Regions from separate parts of the Pseudomonas edsoni genome, predicted to be linked through region 3. Evidence: riboswitches for the same ligand, from Rfam matches in the RefSeq annotation. Region 3 holds a riboswitch; each other region holds the start of a gene.
The links. Region 3 has a riboswitch for cobalamin ahead of cobO (cob(I)yrinic acid a,c-diamide adenosyltransferase). Riboswitches for the same ligand answer to the same signal wherever they lie in the genome.
Positions count from the first base shown of each region.

Region 1: linked by a shared signal. The riboswitch ahead of C4J83_RS17640 (CbtB domain-containing protein) and the one ahead of cobO (cob(I)yrinic acid a,c-diamide adenosyltransferase) in region 3 are both predicted to bind cobalamin.
Region 2: linked by a shared signal. The riboswitch ahead of C4J83_RS12320 (CbtB domain-containing protein) and the one ahead of cobO (cob(I)yrinic acid a,c-diamide adenosyltransferase) in region 3 are both predicted to bind cobalamin.

Region 1 is NZ_CP027762.1:3,809,893-3,815,243, reverse strand. It holds gene C4J83_RS17665 (MFS transporter) at 1-417, shown strand, start outside; gene C4J83_RS17660 (YbjN domain-containing protein) at 491-964, shown strand; gene C4J83_RS17655 (LysR family transcriptional regulator) at 968-1,834, opposite strand; gene C4J83_RS17650 (DUF4865 family protein) at 1,928-2,488, shown strand; gene C4J83_RS17645 (CbtA family protein) at 2,478-3,179, opposite strand; gene C4J83_RS17640 (CbtB domain-containing protein) at 3,226-3,438, opposite strand; adenosylcobalamin (AdoCbl) riboswitch at 3,485-3,564, opposite strand; gene C4J83_RS17635 (histidine phosphatase family protein) at 3,636-4,190, shown strand; gene cobF (precorrin-6A synthase (deacetylating)) at 4,236-4,991, shown strand; gene C4J83_RS17625 (alpha/beta hydrolase) at 5,004-5,351, shown strand, end outside.
Region 2 is NZ_CP027762.1:2,629,025-2,634,375, forward strand. It holds gene C4J83_RS12295 (acyltransferase family protein) at 1-933, shown strand, start outside; gene nfuA (Fe-S biogenesis protein NfuA) at 993-1,577, shown strand; gene cobM (precorrin-4 C(11)-methyltransferase) at 1,787-2,533, opposite strand; gene C4J83_RS12310 (cobalamin biosynthesis protein) at 2,603-2,995, opposite strand; gene C4J83_RS12315 (CbtA family protein) at 2,992-3,699, opposite strand; gene C4J83_RS12320 (CbtB domain-containing protein) at 3,711-3,899, opposite strand; cobalamin riboswitch at 3,998-4,204, opposite strand.
Region 3 is NZ_CP027762.1:4,748,366-4,753,716, forward strand. It holds gene cbiB (adenosylcobinamide-phosphate synthase CbiB) at 1-791, opposite strand, end outside; gene bluB (5,6-dimethylbenzimidazole synthase) at 788-1,438, opposite strand; gene C4J83_RS21945 (cobyrinic acid a,c-diamide synthase CobB) at 1,435-2,826, opposite strand; gene cobO (cob(I)yrinic acid a,c-diamide adenosyltransferase) at 2,823-3,434, opposite strand; cobalamin riboswitch at 3,515-3,764, opposite strand; gene C4J83_RS21955 (PQQ-dependent sugar dehydrogenase) at 3,864-5,177, shown strand; gene C4J83_RS21960 (C40 family peptidase) at 5,313-5,351, opposite strand, start outside.

The DNA of each region.
Region 1 (5,351 bases), 940 kb from region 3:
CCGTTTCTGATGGTGATCGGCACCCTGGCTACGCTGGCGATGTTCTGGCTGTTCAAGTCGGCGCCGACCGCCACTGCTGCATCGTTCTTCGCGCCATTGATGGCGGTGGCGATCCTGTTCGGGCTGTATGCCTCCTCGACCTATGCGCTGATGAGCGAGCTGCTGCCCACGCGCATCCGCTCCACCGGGATTGCCGTGGCGTACAACGTGCCGGTCGCGGTGTTTGGCGGCAGCGCGCCGCTGATCTCCACCTGGCTGATCAAGGTGACGGGCGACATCACCTCACCCTGGTATTTCTATGTGGCAACCGGTGTGGTGTCGTTGATCGCCCTGGTGGTGCTGCGCAAGGAAGATTTCGTCGCCAGTGGCAGCCCGTTGTTGGCGCCGGCGGGGGCCGTGCTGGCCACTGCCGCCTGATCGACTGCGGTTTTCGAAAACCCGGCTACGCTGTTTCAGGCGCCTATCATTGATCTTCAAGGAAGACCTGACCATGAGTGAACTGATCAACAGCGTTACCCCGAAAAGCCTGACTGAATTGCTGCAGGAAGCCGGCTATCGCGTCAACCAGACCGAACAGAACGGCATCGTGCAATTGCTCAGCGCGAGCCAGGGTATCGGCTTTGCCGTGCGCTTCGGCAACCCGGCGGCGGAGCAGGGCAGTTACGTCGACTTCACCTACAGCTGCGCCCTGCGCGTGCAAGGCGAATTGCCCGAAGGCCTGGCCCAGGTATGGAACGCATCGCGCCGTTTTGCGCGGTTGTCGGTGCAGGGTGAGTTCCTGCTGATGGAAATGGATGTGGTGGTGGCCGGTGTTGGCACCACGCACCTGCGCAGCCAGCTGGAACTGTGGGATCGCCTGCTGCAGGAGTTCATCGTCTACCTGCGTGACTACAGCCAGCAGGCGGCTCAGTTGCAGGCCCAGGCCGCCACCGCTGTGGCCAGCGAAGAAGCGCCCGTCGCCTGACACTCAGCGCTGCAGCACACCGCGAAACGTTGCGCTCAACGCGCGCAACGTTTCGCGCGAGCGTGCATCACTGATCCGGCTGTACAGCAGCACTTCACTGACGGGTAATGCGGGCAGGCCGTATTGCTCGCTCACGTCCACCGCCCCGGCCGGGGCCACGCGTGGGGCGAGGGCGGCGACCCCCAATCCGGCGCTCACGGCCGCGCCTACCGCCATCACACCACCGCCGACAAACACTTCGGTCCAGTCGATCCGCGCTGCATCCAGTGCTCTGACCGCCAGGTGCCGAACGCCACAGGGCGCGGCCATGGTCGCCATGCGCAGCGGTGTGCCGGGGCTGTGTTGCCAGTGGGGCGCGGCGAACCAGCCAAAGCGTTCGACCGCCAGCACTTCGCCGTCCTGGCGATCGCCTTCGTTGCGCACGATCACCGCGTCCAGTTCATTGCGATCAAACGCGGCCACCAGGTCGCGGGACGAGGCGATGCGCACCTCGAGAATCACCAGCGGGTCGTAGGCCGCGAGGCGGCTGAGCCAGGTGGGCAAGTCCGGCCCGGCCACGTGGTCGCTGATGCCGATCACCAAACGCCGTGGCGCGTGGGTGCCCAGGTCCGCCAGTGCCCGCTCATGGGCATTGAGCAGGACACGCGCGGCCACGATGAACTGCTCGCCTTGGGGCGACAGTTGCACATGGCGAGGCGTGCGTAGCAACAGGCGGTAACCGAGGCGTTCTTCCAGCCGCTTGAGCTTCAGGCTGATGGCGGCCTGGGAGGTGTCGAGCGCCTCGGCGGCGCGGGTGAAGCTGGCAAAATCAGCCACCAGCACGAAGGCGTGCACGGTGTCGATGTCCAGGGGTTTGAGCGCGTCAGTCATATCCAATCCTTATCGCACTTATATTCGGCCATATCTTGTTGAAATCATCGCCAGTGCGCAAGCTCAGTCCACATCTTGCACAGGAGCTTTGCCATGTTTGCCAAACAATATTCACACCGCCTGCCTGCCGACTACGACATGGACGTGATACGCCGGCGCGCCGCGCAACTGGGGCCGTTGTGGGATGACGCGCAAGGGCTGCTGTTCAAGGCGTTTATCGCGCAGACGCGTGGGCAGGCGCCGGGCAATGTGTATGCGTCGGTCTACCTGTGGGCCGACCCGTTGCAGGCCGCCGACTTTCTACTGGGCGAGCGTTTTCAAAAGGTGCTCGACAGCTTTGGCCGTCCGCACATCGAAAGCTGGTTGCCGCTGGATGTGCAGCGTGGGCCCGCGCAGCACGCGTTGAGCCTGTACCGAGAGGAGTGGCCGCTGGTGCCGGGGGCGGATCGGGCCGGGATCGTCGCCGAGGAGAAACGGCGCAATCAGCAGGTGGCCGACAGCCGCGACACGTTCGCGGTATGCCTGGCGCTGGATGTGCAGGCGTGGCGGCTGGTGCGCATCACCTTGTCGGGCAAGGCGCTGGATGCGGCGCATCCCGGAACGGGCTATGACGTGTTGTACCTGGCCCGCCCCGGGAGTCAGTTCAAGGGTTGAAGCGCGCTTTTGGCTGGCTGAGCTTGCGCTCGGCCACCGCGCCAAACACCAGGCCGAGGGTGGTCCACAGCACCAGCTGGATACCCAGCGACGCTACGCGGAACTTCCACAGCAGCACAGCCGAAAACGCCTCCGGCACTTCGTTGATCACCGGGAACAGGCTGCCGGCCACCGACACAATCACGATGTACAACGCCGCACCCAGAATCGCCCCGGCCCAGATGCCACGGCGGGCAATCAGCTTGCGTGCGGCGTTGATCGCAATCACCGCGGCCGCCACTGACACCAGCAGCATGAGGAAGAACAGCTTGGTGCGCTGCGCGATGGTTTCGGGGTCGCCCACCGATGGCGGGTTGGCCGGGTACTTGAGCCCTGGCACCACGGTAATTGCCACACATGCCGCCAGTGCCAGCAGCGCCGCCAGGCCACGCGGGCCGACCTTGCCGATGCGGCCCAGGGCGTAAGCGAACACCAGGGCGAAGAGGCCGCCCAGTGACACGCTGTACACCACCACGCCGGTGAACAGGCCGAAGGTGCTTTGCACCTCGCGGCTTACCAGTTCCTCTTCCGGCGCATCGCCGTGCATCTGTGCCATGTGGTCTTCAAAGGCGATGGCCTTGTCGATCTGCGGTTCACCAAAGGCCTTGGCGAAGCCGAAAGCCAGCACGCCGGCGAGCAAGCCCACCAGCATCCCGCGTAGGAGTAAATGCCCTGTCATGTCGTGTCTCTCTTATCGATTAATGGCAGGGGAAACCCAGCAGGTGGCGGCCGTCGTGCACAAATTCATGCACATACATGCCTTTGAACACAGCGGTGGCGCCTTGCTCGGCGCCGACAAAATAGAGCGCCAGCAGCAACAACAGGCCACCGAAGATCGCCCAAGGCAGAATTTCGCCCAAGGGCAGGGTGGGTCCATACACATCAGGGTTCGTTGCAGCGGTGTTAGCCATGAAGACCTCCAGGGATGACGCGTCCCGAAATGGATTGCGATTGGGCTGAAACAGGGTCTGGCTTACGGCTAAAAGGCCGAATACAGTGGCGCGACCGCGCCGGATTCGAACCGGCTTCCTCTTTCATGTTCGTTGTAACATGTTGAAACAACTTTGCCAGTCTACGCCGACTGCGCGTCGAAACAGAGTGAATTGTGATGCAGGCCACCCGCTTGACCTTGATATGCCATGCCGCCACGCCGTTGCAAAAACAGGGGCGGTTTCCCGATGACGAATCGGTGGCGATGCAGTGGCAGCCCGCGGCGTTGTCCCTGGCGGGGCGTTTCAAGAAACGCTCGCGACTGGTGTGTGGGCCCGAGGCCCGAACCCGACAAACCGCGGGCTTGTTCGGCGACAACGCGCAGGTCGAAGACGCGTTGCGCGACGGTGATTTTGGCACCTGGAAAGGCCAGGCCATCGCCCAGCTCGACAGCCATGCATTGAGTGACTGGATGACCAACAGCACCAGCGCGCCTCACGGCGGTGAGTCGGTGGAGCAGATTTGCGTGCGAGTCGCTGACTGGATGAAAAGTCTCGAAACCCAGCCCGGGCAGGTAGTGGCCATCACCCACCCGTTTGTGATTCGCGCCGCGATGCTGTACGTGTTGCAGTTCCCTATGTCGATGTTCTACCTGATTGACGTCGAGCCGCTGTCCGCCACTGAACTGCGCTTTAACAACGTGTGGCGCCTGCGTCTGGAAACTCACGCCTGAGCGCGTGAACATGGCAAAATCCACGCCCCGCAATGAGAGCAACCCATGAAACGCATCCTGATCATCGGCATTGGCGCCGGCAACCCTGACTACATCACGATGCAAGCCGTCAAGGCGCTGAACCGCACTGACGTGTTTTTTCTGATGGACAAGGGCCAAAGCAAAGACAAGCTGATCGACCTGCGCCGCGAGATCTGCCAAACCTACATAACCGAGCCTGGCTACCGTTTCGTCGAGGCCGACTGCCCCGAGCGCGTGCGCGGCGATATCGACTACACCACCGCCGTGCAGGACCTGAATCGCGACAAGCAGCAGACCTTCGAGCACATGATCAACGAGCAGATGGCTGACGGTGAAGTGGGCGCGTTCCTGGCCTGGGGCGACCCTGCGCTGTACGACAGCACCATCCGCATCCTGCAGGCGATTCTGGCCAGTGGCCGCAGCGTCTTCGAGTTCGAAGTGATCCCCGGCATCACCAGCGTGCAAGCCCTGGCCGCCCAGCACAAGGTGGCGCTGAACCGCATCGGTCGGTCCATCGAGATCACCACCGGGCGCCGGTTGGCGGCGGGGCAGGCGAGTGATGCGGACACTTTGGTGGTCATGCTCGACGCCGAAGATTCCTACCGCAGCGTGGCCGATCAGGATATGGATATCTACTGGGGCGCCTACCTGGGCACGCCGGACGAAATCCTCATCAGCGGCAAGGTCAGTGAAGTGGCTGAGCAAATCCAACAGGTGCGCAAGGCGGCGCGTCTGGAAAATGGCTGGATCATGGACACTTACTTGTTGCGCAAACCCTGAGGTCACTTTCCCATGCTCAAACTCTTTGCCCTGGCACTGACCCTGATGGCCAGCGCCGCCCACGCCGACGCCACGCTGCACACCGATTTGCCCCTGTCTTATCTGGAACAGACCCAGAGCGATGCGCGCAATCAGCCGTTGGTGATTTTCCTGCACGGTTTTGGCAGCAACGAGGAAGACCTGTTTGGCATCAAGGACGCGCTGCCGTCCACCTGGACCTACCTGTCGGCACGTGCGCCGATGCCCGTGGACCCCCAGGGTTATCGCTGGTTTACCAAGACGCCGGATGACGGCGACTACAATGGCGAAACCGCCGACCTGCAACGCAGCGCCGCGCTGATCGAAGACTTTGTGGGCAAG
Region 2 (5,351 bases), 2.1 Mb from region 3:
GACACGGCCTTGGGAAGGTTATTTGTCGAAAAGGGCGCCGCGGGCGTGGACGTGTTTTTTGTCATCAGCGGCCTGGTGATTTTCCTGTCTACCCAGGACAAGGACCTGCCGCCCTGGCGTTTCCTGTTGTACCGTTTGCTGCGCATCGTGCCGGCCTACTGGTTCTACACGCTGCTGATGGCATTACTGGTGGTGGTCGCCCGGCCAATGCTGCCGGACCAGAGCGTCGATGCCGCCCATGTGTTGATGTCGCTGTTGTTTATTCCTTCGCAAAACCCCGGCGGTTATGGCGTGTACCCGACCCTTAACGTCGGTTGGACGCTGAACTACGAGATGCTTTTTTACCTGCTGTTTGCCTGGGCCTTGCTGTTCCGTCGGCAATGGCGACTGCTGGTGGTGGCGGCATTGTTGTTTGCGGTCTGCGAGGCCTGGACCTCGTTTGGCTGGATCAGTGAGTTCTATCGCTCGGACATTGTCGTCGAATTTCTGATGGGCATCGGCATCGGCATGCTCTACCGCAAGGGCTGGATTCGCCCGGGGTTATGGCTGCCGCTGCTGGGAATCGTCGCAGCGCTGCTGGCGATCTATCATTGGCCGGCCTCGCCCCGCGCCTTGACCTGGGGCCTGCCCAGCGCGGTGTTGGTGGTGGCGTGCGTGGCGCTTGAGCGATTCTTCGTCAACTATCGTCTGTTTAAAGTACTCGGGGACTGCTCCTATTCGGTGTATTTGCTGCACGTGCTGGTGCTTTCGGCCGGCGGTTATCTGGCCCAGCGTTACGCCCTGAACCCTTATGCCGTGCTGGCCGTGTGCGTGGTGATCATCGGCCTGAGCGCCATGGGCAGCTACCGATGGCTGGAGCAGGGCAGTTATCGCGTGCTCAAAGGCTGGTTTGATGGCGACGAGCGGTCGAATTTATCCCGACAAAAACACTAGGACTTTGTACCTCTGTAATGATTTGGCGTAAACTGCCCGCAAGCCTGTGAGGAGTTTCCATGACTGCCATAACCATTACCGACGCCGCCCACGATTACCTGGCCGACCTGCTGTCCAAGCAGAACACCCCAGGTATCGGCATCCGCGTCTTTATCACCCAGCCCGGCACCCAATACGCCGAGACTTGCATTGCCTACTGCAAGCCCGGAGAAGAGAAGCCTGAAGACACCGCCCTGGGGCTGAAAAGCTTCACCGCGTACATCGACAACTTCAGCGAAGCCTTCCTCGATGACGCCGTGGTCGACTACGCCACCGACCGCATGGGCGGCCAGTTGACCATCAAGGCGCCCAACGCCAAGGTGCCGAATGTCAACGCTGACAGCCCGGTCAACGAGCGCATCAACTACTACCTGCAAACCGAGATCAACCCGGGGCTGGCCAGCCACGGCGGTCAGGTCAGCCTGATTGATGTCGTCGAAGACGGTATTGCCGTACTCAAGTTCGGCGGCGGTTGCCAGGGCTGCGGCCAGGCAGACGTGACCTTGCGTGAAGGCATCGAGCGCACCTTGCTCGAGCGCATCCCCGAGCTCAAGGGCGTACGCGACGTCACCGACCACACGCAGAAAGAAAACGCCTACTACTGAGTAAGGTGTTCGCTGCGAACAAAAAACGGCGCCCCGTGAGCGCCGTTTTTTTATGCTTAAAATTCAGAGTCTTGCGCGGTATTCCTGCCAAATAAGATTAACTGTGGGAGCGGGCTTGCTCGCGAATGCGGTGTATCAGTCAGTACATCTGCAACTGACCCACCGTCTTCGCGAGCAAGCCCGCGCCCACATTGTTTGAGCGCATTGCTTCAGGGCCGATAGAGGTGCGCGTGGCCTGCACGGTACAGCGAGGATTCACTGAAGCTGTCATTCGCCAGCACCCGCCCGACCACAATCAGTGCCGTACGCCGAAAGCCTTTAGCCGCCACTTTCTCGGCAATATCACTCAGCGTACCCACCACCCAATCCTGATCTGGCCACGTCGCCCGGTGCACCACGGCAATCGGGCAGTCTGCGCCGTAATGCGGCAGCAGCTCGGCGACGATCTTGGACAGATGATTAACCCCCAAGTGAATCGCCATGGTCGTGCCGTGGCGCGCCAGGCTGTCGAAGTCTTCACCGGCCGGCATGCTGGTTTTATCCGCATAGCGCGTCAGGATCACACTCTGGGCGATATCCGGCAGGGTCAACTCCGTCTCCAGCAACGCCGCACACGCCGCCACCGCCGTGACGCCCGGAATGATCTGGAACGGTATGCCCAACTCGCGCAAGCAGCGAATCTGCTCGCCAATCGCCCCGTACAGGCTGGGGTCGCCGGAGTGCACGCGCGCCACATCCTGGCCCTTGGCATGGGCAGCCTTGATCAGGTCGATGATCTGTTCCAGGTGCAATTCGGCGCTGTTGACCACCTGTGCCGCCTGATGACCTTCCAACACCGCCGCTGGCACCAATGAGCCGGCATAGATGATCACCGGGCAACTGCGGATCAACCGTTGGCCTTTGACGGTAATCAATTCCGGGTCGCCGGGGCCTGCGCCGATGAAGTAGACGGTCATGGGAATTCCTGTTGAAAAACGGGCGAGCATGAAGATTGCTCATGATCGAGAAGGGCAATTATCGGGTTTTTAGTCAGCGCCGGCCAATGCAAAGGTGGCCTGGGCGACTTTTTTGCGCGTGATCAGCAGGTGGGCGGGGCGGTGGGAGAGCTGTTCAGCCAGGGCCAGGGCGGCACTTTCGGCGATGCCGTAACAGCCGGTATGGGCAAACGCGACTGCCGATCTGTGACTGAGGCGCGGTTCAAACACCGCCAATTGCGTTGCGCTGAAACACCGCAACGGCAGGTTCAACATGTGCGCCAGGGCAAGCAGCCCCGGTTCATCCCGTTTGCGGTCGATACTGGCCAGCGCGGTGATGCGCTGGCGCTCGATACCGCCCTCGGCCAGGGCGGCGTCAAACAGGCCGAGCAGGGTGTGAACATCGCACCCGCGCTGGCAACCCAGCCCGACCACCAGCGTCATGCCGAGTATTGATCGTCGCGGTTGCGGCGAAACAGCCAGGCGCTGATCAGACCCAGTGCCAGCCAGAACGCGACGTTGGTCAGTTGCGAGGCGATCTTGAACTGGGCTTCCAACGCTTCTGGAGCCAGCATCGAATGCACTTCAGGTTGCGGCGCGCCGATCACATGCGGCACGGCCAGGATCGCCACGCCCAGCCCTTTGAGCAGCCAATTGCGACCAAACACCAGCAGCGCGATACCCGCAGCCGTGGACGCCGCCGTGCCGATCCACCAGATCTGCCGCTGCGCCAGGTCGGCGGCAGCGGTGCCCGGCAACTCCGGTGGCAGGCCCAGGGTGGGCGCCAGTACAAACGTCGCGTAACCGGCCAAGCCCCACAGCAGCCCTTGAGCGGTGCGGGTTGGCGCGCGCAAGGTGTAAAGGCCGGCCAGCATCAATGCGAAACCGACCGCAACCACCAAGTTACCGCCAGTGGTGGACAGCACGCGCTGCCAGCCGTTTTCCGGCTCCCAGGCTTCGGCGTCGTGGGTGTGAGCGGCGGCGCCTTCAGCGTGCACATGGGGCACGACTTCGGCAGCGGCCGGTGCGTTTTCAAAGGTTTCCGCCTGCAGAATCAGCGGGGCGACCCAGAAGCTTTGCAGCAGAGTCAGCAGCAGGGCGGCGAGCAAGCCGGTGAAGCCTGCGGTTTGGGCTATGCGCTTGATCATGTCGGCAGGTCTCAGTGGCACGGGAACGCGGCGCTGTGGCGGGTATCGTGGGCAGCGTTGTGCACCGCCTCGATATGCGAGAAACCGGCGAAATACACCAGGCACGCGCCGAGGATCGACGCACCGATGGCGGCGGTCAGGCGTTGGCTCAGGGTGGCGGTGCTACTGGCGGAGTGCGAGGTGCTGCTGATGATCGACATGGGCGCGTCCCTTCGGGTTTCGGGGTGAAACGAGCGCATGAAAACCCTGCGAGCCGGGCACGCAGGGTTCTGAACAGCGCCCGCCCACCGCGGGTTTGTTATCTGAAATTTTTCGGGCCGGTCTCCGGGCTTGCGAGGGACGCTGGGTCTAAAAAGCATCGCCTTCCCATGCCGTACAGGCACAGTGGTTATGACGCTTCGCTCGCTTACCGTTGCGGGGGCAGCACCGGACTTCTCATGCGCAGGCATAAGTCACCGGTTTCCCGTTTCACCCTGTGAAGGGCACCCGAAACAAGGTGTGTAGGAGAGCATGGGGGTGGGAGGGGAGTCAAATGGGATGTTTGGTGTACATATCCGTTGCTGCGGTCACGGCCACTTAGGGTTCCGCTCTTACAGCGGGTCACTTTTGGCAAACGCCCCAAAAGTAACCAAAAGGTCTTTGCCCCACCACTCGGCACCTCGCTTAGGCTCGGTGTGCCCTCACTCCGGCTTGAATCCGTGGGCCGCCGCGACGGGCCATCCATGGCCCAACACGGCTAACCCGGCGTCCTGCCGGGTTACCCACGGATTCAAGCCTGCGTTCGGCCAGCGTGGTTGACGGGGCCTGTCAGATCAAAGTCAAAAGCAGATCAAAAGCAGAGCACGGCGGCCTGAAAGCCGACCTGAGTGGTTGAAGCAAAAGCGGATCAAAAGCACAGCAACACATCTGTATCTGATGCACTGCGATCCAAATGTGGGAGCGGGCTTGCTCGCGAAGGCGGTGGGTCAGTTAGCTCATGTGTAGCTGACACACCGCCTTCGCGAGCAAGCCCGCTCCCACAAGTTGACCGAGTTCAGCCTCCACCACCGCAGTGCATTGCTTTTGCTTTTCTGTGGGAGCTGGCTTGCCTGCGATGCAGGCACCTCGGTGTGTCAGGTACACCGGGTTGATGCCATCGCAGGCAAGCCAGCTCCCACATTTGATTGAGTTCAGCCTCCAAGATCAGGCCGGCTGTCAGGCCGCCTCGCGTCCGCTTTTGATCTAACCACTCAGGTCGGCTACCAGGCCGCCGTGCTCTGCTGTTGATCTTGATCTGCTTTTGACTTTGATCTTAGGCGCCCCGTTAAACCACGCTGGCCGAACGCAGGTTTGAATCCGTGGGTAACCCGGCAGGACGCCGGGTTAGCCGTGTTGGGCCATGGATGGCCCGTCACGGCGGCCCACGGATTCAAGCCTTCGTTCGGGCACACCGAGCCTAAGCGAGGTGCCGAGTGGTGGGGCAAGAGCCCTTTGGTTACTTTGGGGCTTTTCCAAAGTGACCCGCTGTAAGAGCGGAACCTATAGCCGCCGTGACCGCAGCAACGGATGTGTACACCAACCAACCAACCAACCAACCAACCAACCCAACCCAACCCAACCCAACCCAACCCAACCCAACCCAACCCAACCCCATCATTGACCATCCCCCACGC
Region 3 (5,351 bases):
TGCGCACGCTGATGCAGCTCGCCGTGATAAATCGCCGCCCCGCCCAATTCAACACCCAGAGCGCCCGCACCGGCTGCCATCACCGGCCCGGCGTTGGGGCTGTCCCAGGTCGGCGCCTGGGTGCGCCAGCATTTAAGCGCCAGGCGGGTTTTGCCGAGTACCGCGTAGGTCAACGCCACCAGACGCGCAGGAATGTAGTTGAGCACATCGTCGATTTTTGCCGCCGCCCAGCCGAAACGCTCAAAGCGCTCGTTGCGATAACCCCACATGGCATCAAGGGTGTTGCTCAGGCGATAAAGCACCACGCCGGGCACGCCGGCCACGACAAACCAGAACAGCGCGGCGAACACCGCATCGCTGCCGTTCTCGAGCACCGATTCAGTCGCAGCGCGCGCGACTTCAGTGCTGTCCAGTTCGCTGGTCTGACGGCTGACGAGGTAGCTCACGCGTTTACGCGCTTCATCCAGGTCACCGCTGCGCAACGCCTGGGCGACTGGAAGCACGTGCTCGCCAAGGCTGCGCATGCCCAGCGCCATGTACAGCGCCAGAATCTCCAGCACCCAGCCGATATACGGCGCCCACGACAACACGGTGGCCAGCAACGTCAGCGGCACCACCGCGATAAACCAGGCGGTCACGCCATGGCTGCGCCACCCGCGGCCGCCGCTGTTGAAACGTTGCTCGATACGCCCGGCAAAGTTGCCGAACGCCACCAGCGGATGCCAGCGCCTGGGCTCGCCCAGCAGCGCATCCAGCGCCACCGCAGCGACACACAGCAAGGCCACACTCATTGACTCACTCCCCACACATTCTCATACACCATGTCACTCAGCGGCCGAGGTTCGGTCCAGCCTTCGAGTTGCAACATTGGTGCCGGGTAGAACTCGGCCACCGGGCCCAGGCACAACACCGCCAAGGGCTTTGCACCCGCCGGCAGCCGCAGTAGGTCGGCCAGGGCCTGGGGTTCGAACAACGAAACCCAGCCCATCCCAAGGCCTTCGACGCGGGCGGCCAACCACAGGTTCTGGATTGCACAGGATAACGAGGCCATGTCCATTTCCGGCAAGGTGCGCCGGCCAAAGATGTGGCGCTCGCGATCATCCATCAGCGCGGCCACCAGCACTTCGGCGCAGTCATGGATGCCTTCGACCTTGAGCTTCATGAAGTCGTCGGAGCGCTGGCCCAGAGCCTCGGCGGTGCGCACGCGCTCTTCTTCCACCAACTGTTGGATTTGGCCGCGCAGCGCGCGGTCACTGATTCGGATGAATCGCCACGGTTGCATCAAGCCGACGCTGGGCGCCTGGTGTGCGGCCTGGAGCAGGCGTTGCAGCAACTCGGGGGCCACGCTGCCGCCGGTGAAGTGGCGCATGTCGCGGCGTTCGGCGATAGCGCGGTAGACGGCGTCGCGGTCGGCTTGGGGGAAGGCGTTGTCCGTCATGGCCTTTTCGCGAGCAAGCCCGCTCCCACATTGGATTGAGTTTCAACTCGGTCAGTTGTGGGAGCGGGCTTGCCCGCGATAGCGGTCTCAGGGCCAGGCGCAAACAATGCAGCCACCGCCGCCGGATTGGAGGGGAAATAAAAGTGCACGTAGGAAGCCGTCATCCGCCCCTGCCTGTAAACCGCTTCGGCGCCACGCCCGCCGTTAGGGCTCAAGCCTCGGGCGATCGGCGCCCATTCGGTGCTGGTCAGCGAATGATGATAGGTATGGCCGCGCAGCACGCCTTCCGGCAACTCGACACTTTGCAAAGCCAGCGCCGCCAGCTTCTTTTGCATCACCGCGTCGCCCTGCAGCAGGCCAACCAATTCGGCACGGGTGCCGTCGACATCGGTCAGCGAGTCCAGCAGGTAGAGCATGCCGCCGCACTCGGCGAGCAACGGTTTGCCTGCCGCGTGATGCGCGCGAATGGCGTTAAGCATCGGGGTGTTTTCCGACAGCGCCTGGTGGTGCAATTCCGGGTAGCCACCGGGCAGGTAGAGGCTGTCGGCCTCAGGCAATTGGCTATCGTGAATCGGCGAGAAGAAGCGCAATTCGGCGCCCATCGCGCGCAGCAGGTCGAGGCTGGCGCCGTAGGTAAACGCAAAGGCTTCGTCGCGGGCCACGGCGATGCGCACGCCCGCCAGCAGCGGCTCGGCCTCGATCACTTCGGGCGCGGCGAACGTCACCGGTGGCGGCACGGCGACTTCGCAGCTGCTGCCCAGGGCATGGGCGGCGGCGTCCAGGCGCATATCGAGGTCATTCAATTCGCTGGCTTGCACCAGGCCCAGGTGGCGGCTGGGCAACTCGATGCCGGTTTCACGCGACAACGCGCCGTACCAGCGCAGGCCTTCAGTGAGGCTGCCTTCAAGCAATTGCGCATGGCGCAGGGTGCCAACGCGGTTGGCCAGCACACCGGCGAACGGCAGGTCCGGCTGATAGCGCGCCAGGCCCAGGGCCAGCGCGCCGAAGGTCTGGGCCATGGCGGTGCCGTCGATCACGCCCAGCACCGGCACACCAAAGTGCCGCGCCAGGTCGGCGCTGGAGGGCGTGCCGTCGAACAGGCCCATCACGCCTTCGATCAGGATCAGGTCAGCTTCGCCCGCCGCTTCCCACAGCAAACGGCGACTTTCCTGCTCGCCGACCATCCACATGTCCAACTGGTACACCGGCGCACCGCTGGCGCGCTCGTGAATCATCGGGTCGAGAAAGTCCGGCCCGCACTTGAACACGCGCACCTTGCGTCCCAGGTTGCGGTGCAAACGCGCCAGCGCCGCGGTGACGGTGGTTTTGCCCTGGCCGGATGCCGGTGCGGCGATCAGTACGGCCGGGCAATGACGGGGCTGGTTCAAAGTTCGACGCCCTTCTGTGCCTTGATACCGGCCTGGAACGCGTGCTTGAGCATGCCCATTTCGGTGACGGTGTCGCCCATTTCGATCAACTCGGGCTTGGCGCCACGGCCGGTGACCACCACGTGCTGCATCGGCGGGCGGGCTTGCAGGTCGCTGAGTACCTGGTCCAGATCAAGGTAGCCGTGCTTGAGGGCGATGTTCAGCTCATCCAGCACGACCAGGCCGATCGACGGGTCTTGCAGCAATTGGCGCGAAACTGCCCAGGCGGCTTCGGCGGCGGCGATGTCGCGCTGGCGGTCCTGGGTTTCCCAGGTAAAGCCTTCGCCCATCACGTGAAAGCGCACTTGCTCGGGGAAGCGACGGAAGAACAACTCCTCGCCGGTGCTGTTGCGCCCCTTGATGAACTGCACCACGCCGCACTGCATGCCATGGCCCATGGCGCGGGCGAGCATGCCAAACGCCGAGCTGCTTTTGCCTTTGCCGTTGCCGGTCAATACCAGCAACAAGCCGCATTCGTTCGGGGAATTGGCGATGCGTTCATCGATCACGGCTTTTTTGCGCAGCATGCGCGCCAGGTGGCGTTCGTCGCGGTCGGGGGAATCGGTCATGGCAGCTCTCCGTTGGGGCTGGACAAAAAACGGCGGGCAGGAAAATAGACACACAGACAGCCAAGCATCGCCCACCGTGATGCTGTTGGATGATCCAGGCCGGTCTCCGGGCTCATGAGTGGCGCTTGCTCAGCGAGCGAGCAGGCCGACGGCGCGCCTTCCCATATCACGCGGATACAGTGGCAAAAGGCACCGTCTTGACTCATTTACCGTTGCGGGGGCAGCGCCGGAATCGCGGCAGCACTGTGTACAAGTGCGCTCACTCACCGGCTTCCCTGTTTCACTCTGTCGACCCACAGGTCACAGAGCACCTGGAACAAGCCGCGAAGGTTAGTGGGTTGGGGGTGGAGCGTCAATTAAAGCCGGCCTTGCACTTGAACGATCGGACCGGCAAACGCCTCTACCCTTACAGGTATCAAGGAGAAAACCATGCATAAAACCAGACTTGCCTTACTGATCATGCTCGCAGGCACCCTCGCCGCCTGCGGTGAAAGCTCCACTCTGCAGGTGTCCGACGGCACCGGGCCTTCACCCAAGCTGCCGGAGCCGAACAAAACCCTGATCCCCACGGTGAACATCGCCCCGGCGATTGGCTGGCCAGACGGCGCGAAGCCGACAGCTGCCGCCGGCACTCAGGTCGCGGCGTTTGCAGAAGGCCTGGACCACCCGCGCTGGCTGTATGTATTGCCCAACGGCGACGTGCTGGTGGCGGAAACCAACGCGCCGCCCAAGCCGGATGACGCCAAGGGTATTCGCGGCTGGGTGATGGAGAAGGTCATGGGGCGCGCCGGTGCCGCCGTGCCGAGCCCGAACCGCATCACCCTGCTGCGCGATGCCGACCACGATGGCGTGGCCGAGACCCGCACCGTGTTCCTGGAGAACCTCAACTCGCCGTTCGGCATGACCCTGGTCGGCAACGACCTGTACGTGGCGGACTCGGACAAACTGCTGCGCTTCCCTTATCAGCCGGGCGAAACCGCGATCAAGGCCGCCGGCACCAAGGTGGTCGACCTGCCGGGTGGCAGCATCAACCACCACTGGACGAAAAACGTGGTGGCCAGCAAGGACGGCAGCAAGCTGTACGTGAGTGTCGGCTCCAACAGCAACGTCGGCGAAAACGGTCTGGCAGCCGAGGAAGGCCGCGCGGCAATCTGGGAAGTCGACCGTGCCACAGGCCAGCACCGTATTTTCGCCTCCGGCCTGCGCAACCCCAACGGCATGGCGTGGGAACCGCAGAGCGGCAAGCTGTGGACGGCGGTCAACGAGCGCGACGAGATCGGCAGCGACCTGGTGCCGGACTACATCACGTCGGTCAAGGATGGCGCGTTTTATGGCTGGCCATTCAGCTACTACGGGCAACACGTGGATGTGCGCGTCACGCCGCAGAACCTGGACTTGGTCGCCAAGGCCATCGCTCCGGACTATGCCGTGGGGCCGCACACCGCGTCATTGGGCCTGACCTTCGCCGAGGGCAGCAAACTGCCGGCGCAGTTCAGCAACGGCGCGTTTATCGGCCAGCACGGTTCGTGGAACCGCAAACCGCACAGTGGCTATAAGGTGATCTTCGTGCCGTTCGAAGGCGGCCAACCCAAGGGCCAGCCGGTGGATGTGCTGACCGGGTTTCTCAACAGCGATGAGAAAGCCATGGGCCGACCGGTCGGCGTGGTGATTGATCAGCAGGGAGATTTGCTGGTGGCCGATGACGTGGGGAATAAGGTGTGGCGGGTGTCGGCAGCCAAATAGCCGAGTTCGGGTACAGCGCAAAACCAATGGGGGAGCGGGCTTGCTCGCGCAAGCGGAGTGTCAGCCATCAGGCGTATCGACTGACCCACCGCCTTTGCGAGCAAGCCCGCTCCCACATCGGGATCTGCACTCGCCTTACGGGTTGCGCGCCAGATTCGCCGGCAACACGCGCTT